4 regions of the Zoogloea sp. JDB1 genome follow, and region 3 is predicted to be linked to each of the others. Evidence: predicted binding sites of a transcription regulator. Region 3 holds the regulator's gene; each other region holds the start of a gene.
What was found. The regulator sigma-54, encoded in region 3, starts transcription at its own class of promoters, with help from an activator protein. The targets are predictions, from matches to a motif close to TGGCACGCTTNCTGCTNA.
Positions count from the first base shown of each region.

Region 1: a site for sigma-54 is predicted at 774-791, ahead of AC1PPK_RS09715 (TOBE domain-containing protein). Genes of this name have one in related genera too.
Region 2: a site for sigma-54 is predicted at 850-867, ahead of AC1PPK_RS21570 (urease accessory protein UreD). Genes of this name have one in related genera too.
Region 4: a site for sigma-54 is predicted at 1,459-1,476, ahead of nifH (nitrogenase iron protein). Genes of this name have one in related genera too.

Region 1 is NZ_CM161496.1:2,164,622-2,166,817, forward strand. Features, by position in the region: gene AC1PPK_RS09705 (di-heme oxidoreductase family protein) at 1-45, shown strand, start outside; gene AC1PPK_RS09710 (TOBE domain-containing protein) at 241-669, opposite strand; gene AC1PPK_RS09715 (TOBE domain-containing protein) at 836-1,663, shown strand; gene modA (molybdate ABC transporter substrate-binding protein) at 1,689-2,196, shown strand, end outside.
Region 2 is NZ_CM161496.1:4,744,733-4,746,928, forward strand. Features, by position in the region: gene AC1PPK_RS21570 (urease accessory protein UreD) at 1-839, opposite strand, end outside; gene AC1PPK_RS21575 (hypothetical protein) at 1,297-1,902, opposite strand; gene urtE (urea ABC transporter ATP-binding subunit UrtE) at 2,068-2,196, opposite strand, start outside.
Region 3 is NZ_CM161496.1:1,298,467-1,300,662, forward strand. Features, by position in the region: gene ptsN (PTS IIA-like nitrogen regulatory protein PtsN) at 1-59, opposite strand, end outside; gene hpf (ribosome hibernation-promoting factor, HPF/YfiA family) at 219-542, opposite strand; gene AC1PPK_RS05700 (RNA polymerase factor sigma-54) at 559-2,019, opposite strand; gene lptB (LPS export ABC transporter ATP-binding protein) at 2,035-2,196, opposite strand, start outside.
Region 4 is NZ_CM161496.1:3,730,783-3,732,978, forward strand. Features, by position in the region: gene AC1PPK_RS16875 (dinitrogenase iron-molybdenum cofactor N-terminal domain-containing protein) at 1-254, opposite strand, end outside; gene AC1PPK_RS16880 (4Fe-4S dicluster domain-containing protein) at 263-445, opposite strand; gene nifH (nitrogenase iron protein) at 528-1,415, opposite strand; gene AC1PPK_RS16890 (NifB/NifX family molybdenum-iron cluster-binding protein) at 1,730-2,196, opposite strand, start outside.

The DNA of each region.
Region 1 (2,196 bases), 870 kb from region 3:
GCGAAGGAGCGTCGAGCACTGCTGGCTTTTCTTGAAAGCCTGTGAGGCAAAGAGACGGTCGGCTTGCAGAGAGGAGAAACCTGGGCGCCGATTGATGCGCAAATAAGCTGTCAAAATGCACTTCGATTGGGCGTTCGCTGTATTTGAGTGCATATAGGGTGCCACGGCGGAGTGCTGCAGCTCTTGCCGCGTGTGTCGCGGTGCTTGCCGAAGGAAGGAGGCGGAACGGTGTCTGTGCGCTCAGCCGACGAGGCCGAGGATCACCGACGGGGCCTTGAACGCGGCGGTGGCCGGAGCGCCGACTTTGAGGCCGAGGGCGACCGAGCTTTCATGGGTGATCGTGGCGTGGACGATTTGCCCGTTGCCGAGGGCGAGGGCCACGTCGGTGCTGATCGGCCCTTCGGTGATCGCCGAGATCGTGCCGTCCAGGCAGTTGCGGGCCGACAGGCTGGCGCCCGCGCCACCGGCCACGAGCAGCACCGACGAGGCCTTGACGAAGGCCTGGACCGGCGTGCCGGCGGCGAGGTTGAGTTCCCTGACCGCATCGTTGGCGACCGTGGCGATGATCTTCAGGCCGCCGGGCAGCGCCACGTCCACCTCGGAATTGATGGTGCCGAGCGTGATGGCGTCGATGGTGCCGTCGAAGGCGTTGCGCGCACTGATCTTCATGGGACGTTCTCCGGAAACGATGGCTGCAGGTGCCAGCATGCGATGGTGCCGCCAGCTTACGCAAGGGCGTCGATTCCTTTCAACCGTGCCGCGCTGCGGGTTGGTGGCCCGCTATTTGCTGGAGTACAGTACGCTCCGTTGTATATCGATATATATAGGAACAATAATGACAACCCGCCGCACCATTCACCACAAGCTTGTCGGGAAGCTGACAGTCGATACCGAGTTCGGCACTTTTCTCGGTGACACGCGGATCCGCCTGCTGGAGGCCATCGACCGCTACGGCTCGATCTCCCAGGCCGCCAAGGCCGTGCCGCTGTCCTACAAGGCGGCGTGGGACGCCGTGGACGCGATGAACAACCTGGCCGAGGCGCCGCTGGTGGAGCGTTCGGTGGGCGGCAAGCATGGCGGCGGCACCAACCTCACCGACTACGGCCGCCGGGTCATCGCGATGTACCGGGCGGTGGAGCAGGAATACCAGGAGGCCATCGACCGCCTGTCGGCTCGCCTCGGCGACGGCGGGGAGGGCAGCATGCGCCAGTTCCAGACCCTGCTGCGCCGCATGTCGATGCGCACCAGCGCGCGCAACCAGTTCGCCGGCACGATCAGCGGCCTGCGCGAAGGCGAGGTGAGCTTCGAGGTGCGGGTGCGCCTCGACGATGCCAACGAGATCGTGGCGGTGATCACCCGCGAGAGCGCCGAGACGCTGGAGCTGGGCATCGGGCAGGACGTGCACGCCTTCGTCAAGGCGCCGTCGGTGCTGCTGATCACCGACCCGCAGGCGCGCACCACGGCGCGCAACCATCTGTGGGGCGAGGTCAGCCGCATCCACGAAGGGCCGGTGAGCTCGGAAGTGACGATCACCTTGCCCGGCGGACGCACCGTCACCTCGGTGGTGACCCACGACAGCATCGACAACCTCGGCCTCGCCATCGGCACGCCGGCCTGCGCGGTCTTCCAGGCCACGTCGGTGATCCTCGCCGTCTTCGACTGAATTTCAACCTGACCGGAGTCCTTCAATGAAATCGTCCTTGCGTTCGCTCGCCCTGTTCGCCGTCCTCGCCGGCACCTCCCTGATGGCCAGGGCCGACGAGGTCTCGGTGGCGGTGGCTGCCAACTTCACCGCGCCGATGCAGAAGATCGCCGCCGAGTTCGAAAAGGCCACCGGCCACAAGGCCCAGCTGGTGTTCGGCTCGACGGGCAAGTTCTACGCCCAGATCAAGTCCGGTGCGCCCTTCCAGGTGCTGCTGGCGGCCGACGATGAAACCCCCGCCAAGCTCGTCAAGGAAGGCGACGGTGTGGCGGGCAGCAGCTTCACCTACGCGATCGGCAAGCTGGTGCTGTGGTCGCCGAAGGCCGGCGTGGTGGACGACAAGGGCGAGGTGCTGAAGGCCGCCAGGTTCGAACACCTGTCGGTTGCCAATCCCAAGCTGGCGCCCTATGGCCTGGCCGCGATGGAAACCCTCAAGGCCCTCGGCCTGGCCGACAGCCTGCAGCCCAAGATCGTCCTCGCCGAGAGCATCGGCC
Region 2 (2,196 bases), 2.2 Mb from region 3:
GCCGGGCGCAGCGCCGCCCACAGGGCCACGAACCAGGCCCGCGCCGGCTCGGCGGCCGGCCCCAGGTAACGCGCCACCAGCAGGCCCGGCAGGCGCGTCACGCCGCCCTCGCCCACCGTCGGCAGCACCGCCCGGCAGGCCTCCAGCAGCGCCGCGTCGATGCCCTCCGCCGCCACCAGCAGCGTGCCGGCGACCGGCTGGCCACGCAGGCCGACCGGCGAATCGAGCAGGCGCGAACCGCCTTCGATGACGCCCTGCTCGCTCCAGATCAGCCGCCCGTCCCGCTCGATGCGCGAGGCCAGGCGCAGGCTGCCGGCGGTCAGCCGCTCGCCGGACGCAGTGCGGCCGAGGCACAGCAGGTCCAGCCCGACGAACACCGCGTCGCCCTGCAGGCGGACCGTGGTCTCGGTGAAGCCGCGCACCCGGTCGAAAACGATGCTCTCCTGCGGCAGCCATTCCAGCACGCCGCCCGCCGCCACCGAAAAATCCAGTCGCTGGGTGGCCAGCGGCCCCTGGCTGCGATACCACTTGCCGGCGCCGGGCGTGGTGACCAGCGCATGGGCGCCCTCGCCCACCTTCACCTGCACCGTCAGCGCGTCGCCCCCGGCAATGCCGGCCGGCGGATGCAGCAGCAGCGCATGGCACACCGCCGGCCCTTCCGGGTAGAGCGCCTTCTGCACCCGCAACGGGCCTTCGTGCAGGCGGTGGGCCAGGACCGTGCGACCGTCGGGCGTGGCGTCGAAGCCCAGTTCAAGGCGCGCGCGCCAGCTCAGGTGGTGGCCGGCGTCGGGGCGCGATGGCGCTTTCGATTCGGCGGGAGGACAGGGAGCGAGCGACATGGGCGTCAGATTAGCAAACGGTATGCCGGAGAAGCGCATGAATACAGGGTTTCGGGGCGAATGCCGGGTTTATGGCGCGAAACCCGGCGCTTGCGGGGCGCGGACTATGCACCAAAATGGTTGGCGTGTGGGGTCGCAGGCTTAGTCTATGGGGCTCGATGTCCGTATGCGCACCAAACAGGGGCATTTGTGGTGCTTTGCTGTATGGGTTTGAAGGTTTTCTGGGCGGATTTCCGTTGTTTTGCTTTACGTTGGCCGGGTCTCGCCCCGGCGGGCGACATCCTTTCTTGTCACACGACAAGAAAGGATGCAAAGAAACGTGCCCCGCTGCCGCGCCCCCTGCGGGGGTGCCCGAGCTCCGGGCGTGCCGGGCGGGGTCTGTGCCACCCAAAGTGGCTATGGCAGGCAGCCCCCTTCAGGAAAGGCGCGGCGAACTGCCGTGCCGGAGGAAACTGGTTCAGTACAAAGTAAGCAAGCCTCCCTCGGACTTGAACCAGCTCAACTCCCGGCCGAACTCTTTCAGCGCCGAGGGCAGTGGTCTCACCGCCGGAGGAAGCTGGCTCATCTCGGACGGGAGCTGACCCAGTACAAAGGTAAGCGAGCCTCCCTCGGACTTGAACCAGCTCAGCCCCCAGCCGAACTCTTTCAGCGCAGAGGGCAGTGGTCTCACCACCGGAGGGAGCGGGTTCATCTCGGACGGGAGCTGGCTCAGTACAAAGGTAAGCAAGCCTCCCTTGGACTTGAACCAGCTCAGCTCCCAGCCGAACTCTTTCAGCTCCGAGGGCAGTGCTCTCACCGCCGGAGGAAGCGGGTTCATCTCGGACGGGAGCTCGCCCAGTACAAAGGCAAGTAAGCCTCCCTCGGACTTGAACCAGCTAAGCCCCAGCCTCAGCAAACGCTCGGAGCCTCCCCACAGCCCGTCCTGAACCGCCGAGCAGCACAGCGGCAGGCGGGGTAGTCCGGCGCGGCTGTCTGAGGAGGCGAAGCCGACGAGTTCCGCGCCGGCCGCCTGCTGCGAGCAGCGCAGGGAAGTCGGCCGCAACGCGGACGACCGGTGAAGCACGGGTCGCCTTCTTTGCCTTCTTTCTTGGCGACGCAAGAAAGAAGGTCGCCCGCCGGGGCGAGTCCCGGCCAATCCAAGGCTCAGCCACGGAAAGCCTCCCGGCAAGGGCAAATGGCTCCACCCGTGCTGGGCGAATGAATTCGCCCCCACAGAGGTGCGGCGTCGTCAAACCGACAACATCTCCCTCACCTTGTGAGCCTCCATTTCATCCCCCCGCCCCGCACTGATAATCTCCCCCCGCTCCATCAACAGATAGTGATCCGCCAACGACCGCGCGAAGTCGTAGTACTGCTC
Region 3 (2,196 bases):
CTCGCCTCGAGTCCGACGACTACATTGGTCGGCGGCAGAAGTTTGGCGATGAGGTTCATGCGAGGACTCTCCCGTGTGCGGAACGGGCCGACACAGGTTGCCGGTGAAAGGCGATTCAGGAAGATCCGGAGGCGGAGGCCGCCGGGGCCGTTGTGTCAATTGGGGCGCATTATAGCCACAACGGTCCCGGGGAAAAGGGTATTACTCGACGCCGGGAATCAGGACTCGGCGAGGTGCTGCTTCAGGGAGTCGTGACCGTGGTCGCTGGTCTTGTCCTTGTACTTCAGGACCTGACGATCAAGCTTGTCGATCAGCCCGTCGATGGCTGCGTACATGTCGGCATCTTCGTTCTCGACGTAGATGTCCTTGCCGCGCACGTGCACGGTGACTTCGGCCTTCTGACGCAGCTTTTCCACCGAGAGGATCACGCCGACGCTGGTGACGTTGTCGAAGTGACGGATCACGCGGTCCAGCTTGCTCGTGACGTACTCGCGGATGGCCGGCGTAACTTCGACGTGATGCCCCGTGATGTTGAGGTTCATGGTTGCTACCTTTCTGTCAGATGGTTTTGCGCAGACTGACCGGCGGAATATCGAGGGACTCGCGGTATTTTGCAATTGTCCGACGAGCCACGACGATACCCTGCTGGCCCAACAACTCGGCAATCTTGGCGTCGGACAAGGGTTTCTTCTTGTCTTCCGCTCCCACGAGCTGGCGAATCAGCGCCCGAATCGCCGTCGAGGAAGCAGCCCCACCGCTGTCGGTGGCAACGTGACTGCCGAAAAAATACTTGAACTCGAAAATGCCCCGCGGTGTGGCCATGTACTTTTGGGTGGTCACCCGCGAAACGGTGGATTCGTGTAGATCCAGTTGTTCGGCAATTTCCCGCAGGGTCAGCGGTCGCATTGCCACATCGCCATAATCGAAGAACTGGCGCTGGCGGTCAACGATCGCTTGCGAAACCCGCTGGATGGTGTCGAAACGCTGTTGCACGTTCTTGATCAGCCAGCGCGCCTCCTGCAGGTGGCTGGACAGGGAACCGCTGGCGCCACGGTTGTCGCGCAGGATCTGGGCATACAGCTGGTTGATGCGCAAACGCGGCATCGCATCTGGGTTGAGGCTGACGACCCAGTTGCTGCGCTGTTTGCGGACCACCACGTCGGGCACCACGTAGCGGGTGTCGGCCTGGGAGAACTGGGCACCGGGGCGCGGGTTGAGGCCGAGGATCAGGGCGTGGGCTTCGCGCAGGGTGTCGTCGCTGCAGCGCAGTGCGCGCTTGATCTTCAGGAAGTCGCGGGCGGCGAGCAGTTCGAGATGCTCGCTGACGATTGCGATGGCCAGTTCACGGGCCTCGCTGGGGGGCAGGGTGTGCAACTGCAGGGCCAGACACTGGCCCACGTCCTGGGCGCCGATGCCGGCCGGGTCCAGGCTCTGGATCTGGCGCAGGGCGATCTTGAGATCGTCCAGTTCGATTTCCAGTTCGGGGGGCAGCAGCGGCAGCAGATCGGCCAGATCCTGGCTGAGGTAGCCGTCGTCGTCGAGGGCCTCGATGAGGAAGCGCACCAGCGCCCGGTCCCGGTCGGACAGCGGCGTCAGCGCAACCTGGGCGTCCAGGTGGTCGCGCAGGGACGGCACGGCGGCCTGGAACTCCTGGAAGTCGGTCTCGTCATCGTCGTCGCGTTGCCCACCACTGCCCGCTGCAGCCCATTCACCGGCTTCGCCGCTGCTGTCGAAATCATGGTCCGGTTCGCGCTCGCGTTCCGACTCCCGGGATTGCTCCTGCTCGCGTTCGTGCGCGGCTTCGCTGCCTGCCGGCGCCACGGGGCCGGGGGCCTCGACGCGGCTCGAGCCAAGGTCGCCCTCGGGCTCTTCCCGCTCGAGCATGGGGTTTTCCAGGAGGATCTTCTCGATCTCCTGGTTGAGTTCGAGGGTCAACAACTGCAGCAGCTTGATGGACTGCTGCAGCTGAGGTGTCAGCGCGAGATGCTGGGAGAGTTTTAGCTGGAGGCTGGGCTTCATGAGTCGTATCGGGCCTCAGAGCCTGAAGTGCTCGCCGAGGTATACCTGGCGGACCTGTTCGTTGTGAACGATCTCGTCCGGGCGGCCACTGGCCAGCACCTCGCCGGCGTTGATGATGAAGGCACGGTCGCAGATGCCGAGGGTTTCACGGACGTTGTGGTCGGTGATCAACACACC
Region 4 (2,196 bases), 2.4 Mb from region 3:
ATGATGTTCACGGTCGCCCGGTCCGCCAGAAAGGCCAGCGCCTCCCGCAGCTGCGGCCGCGGCAGCTGCGGGAGGCGTCCGCCGGGTGCGGCCCGCAATTGCGCCACTGTCAGCGAGCGGAGCTTGCGGTCGGTCAGCGGAAACCCCAGTAGCGCGATCAGGGTTTGAACCGCGTCGGCCACCGGCACACCCGGTAACGCGCGGGCCGCCAGGCCGATGCGCAGCGCGAGCTCCGCCGAAAGTCTGGACGTCATACCGCGGCCTACAGCGGCGTAATGGCGCCGGACGCGCATTCGGCGAGGCAGGCCGGATCGCCATCGCATTCGGTGCAGGTTTCGGGGTTGATGGAATAGACGCCGCTCTTCTTCAGCACCGAGCGGGTCGGGCACACCGGCTTGCAGTCGCCGCACAGGCTGCAGGCATCCGGATCGATCATCATGGCCATGGCGAACTCCAGGCTGCGGTCCGGCGCGGCATTCGGGGGCAGTAGCCCCCGTGCCTGCCGGACAGGGTGGGCGGAACGGGCCTCAGGCGACGGCCAGTTCAGCGGCGGTCTTGCCGACGATGGACTCGTCTTCCTGCTCCATGATCCCGAACTCCATCAGCAGTTCTTCGAGGCCGTCCATTTCCAGCGGCGTCGGGATCACCAGCTTGGTGTTGTCGATCACCTTGCGGGCCAGCGCGCGGTACTCGTCGGCCTGCTTCGCGGTCGGGTCGTACTCGATGACGGTCATGCGGCGGATTTCGGCGTGCTGCACGACGTTGTCGCGCGGCACGAAGTGGATCATCTGGGTGCCCAGGCGCTCGGCCAGGGCCATGATCAGCTCGTCTTCACGGTCGGTCTTGCGGCTGTTGCAGATCAGTCCGCCCAGACGCACGCTGCCGGAGTTGGCGTACTTCACGATGCCCTTGGCGATGTTGTTGGCGGCGTACATGGCCATCATTTCGCCGGAGCAGACGATGTAGATTTCCTGAGCCTTGTTCTCGCGGATGGGCATGGCGAAGCCGCCACACACCACGTCGCCGAGCACGTCGTAGAACACGAAGTCCAGGTCTTCGTCGTAGGCGCCTTCTTCTTCCAGGAAGTTGATGGCGGTGATCACACCACGGCCGGCGCAGCCGACGCCGGGCTCCGGGCCACCGGATTCAACGCATTTCACATCGCCGAAGCCGGTCTGCAGCACGTCGTCGAGCTCCAGGTCCTCCACCGAGCCAGCCTCGGCGGCCAGGTGCATCACCGTCGTCTGGGCCTTGCTGTGGAGGATCAGGCGGGTGGAGTCGGCCTTCGGGTCGCAGCCGACGATCAGTACCCGCTTGCCGGCCTCTGCGAGCGCGGCGACCAGGTTCTGGGTGGTGGTGGATTTGCCGATACCGCCCTTGCCGTAAATGGCGCATTGACGCAGTTTCTTGCTCATTTCTATTACCCCTTTTGATTGAATGAAGACTGGCGCAAATTGCTCAGCAAGGGGCATGCCATTATTCTTTAATTGCTTTTTCCTTTTATTTTCGCGCCCTTCTGAATTGGAAATTCAATTTCCGGAAATAAAACCGTTCGTTTGAGTACAACGCCGTCCAACCGGTGTTCGCCTCTGTGCAAGCAGCGCAAAAAGCATCGGAGCCTGAAATGAAAAAGGCCGGATAAATGGACAACCCAAGAGTCCATTTATCCGGCAAGGCTCCGAGCGCTCCCCTGTTGCGGTGGATGGCACGCCCCCCGCGGGAAGACCGGTCAGGCTAAATCGTCCATTGAGGTGATCAGTTGATGAATGACTGTCGGGTTGAGGGCGGTTGACTCCACGTCCCACGTTCCGTCGGCAAGGCTGTCGAAGCACTCGGGTGATTTCTCCTGCCGTGCCACGGCGCGGTCCACCCAGGCCAGTCCGCCGTAATGCAGCGCAAAGCTGACCTCGTTCAGCAAGTCCATGATCTCGTGGCCGTTGTCCACGATGATCGGTTGCACGTCGAGGGCCATCAGGCGGCGTATCGACGATGCGCCGATGGATGCTGCATAGACCGCAGCGCAGCCCTTCAGGAAGTCCAGCTTGGCGATCACCTTGTCTTCCGGCGGTTTGTCCGGTGGGGGCAATATGTCCTCGGGCGCGGGGGCGTAGGGTTGCGACGGCAGGTGGGCCACCCCCTGCAGTTCCCGCGGTAGCCCCTTGTCCTTGTTGCTGCCCTTCATTTCCGCCTTGATGA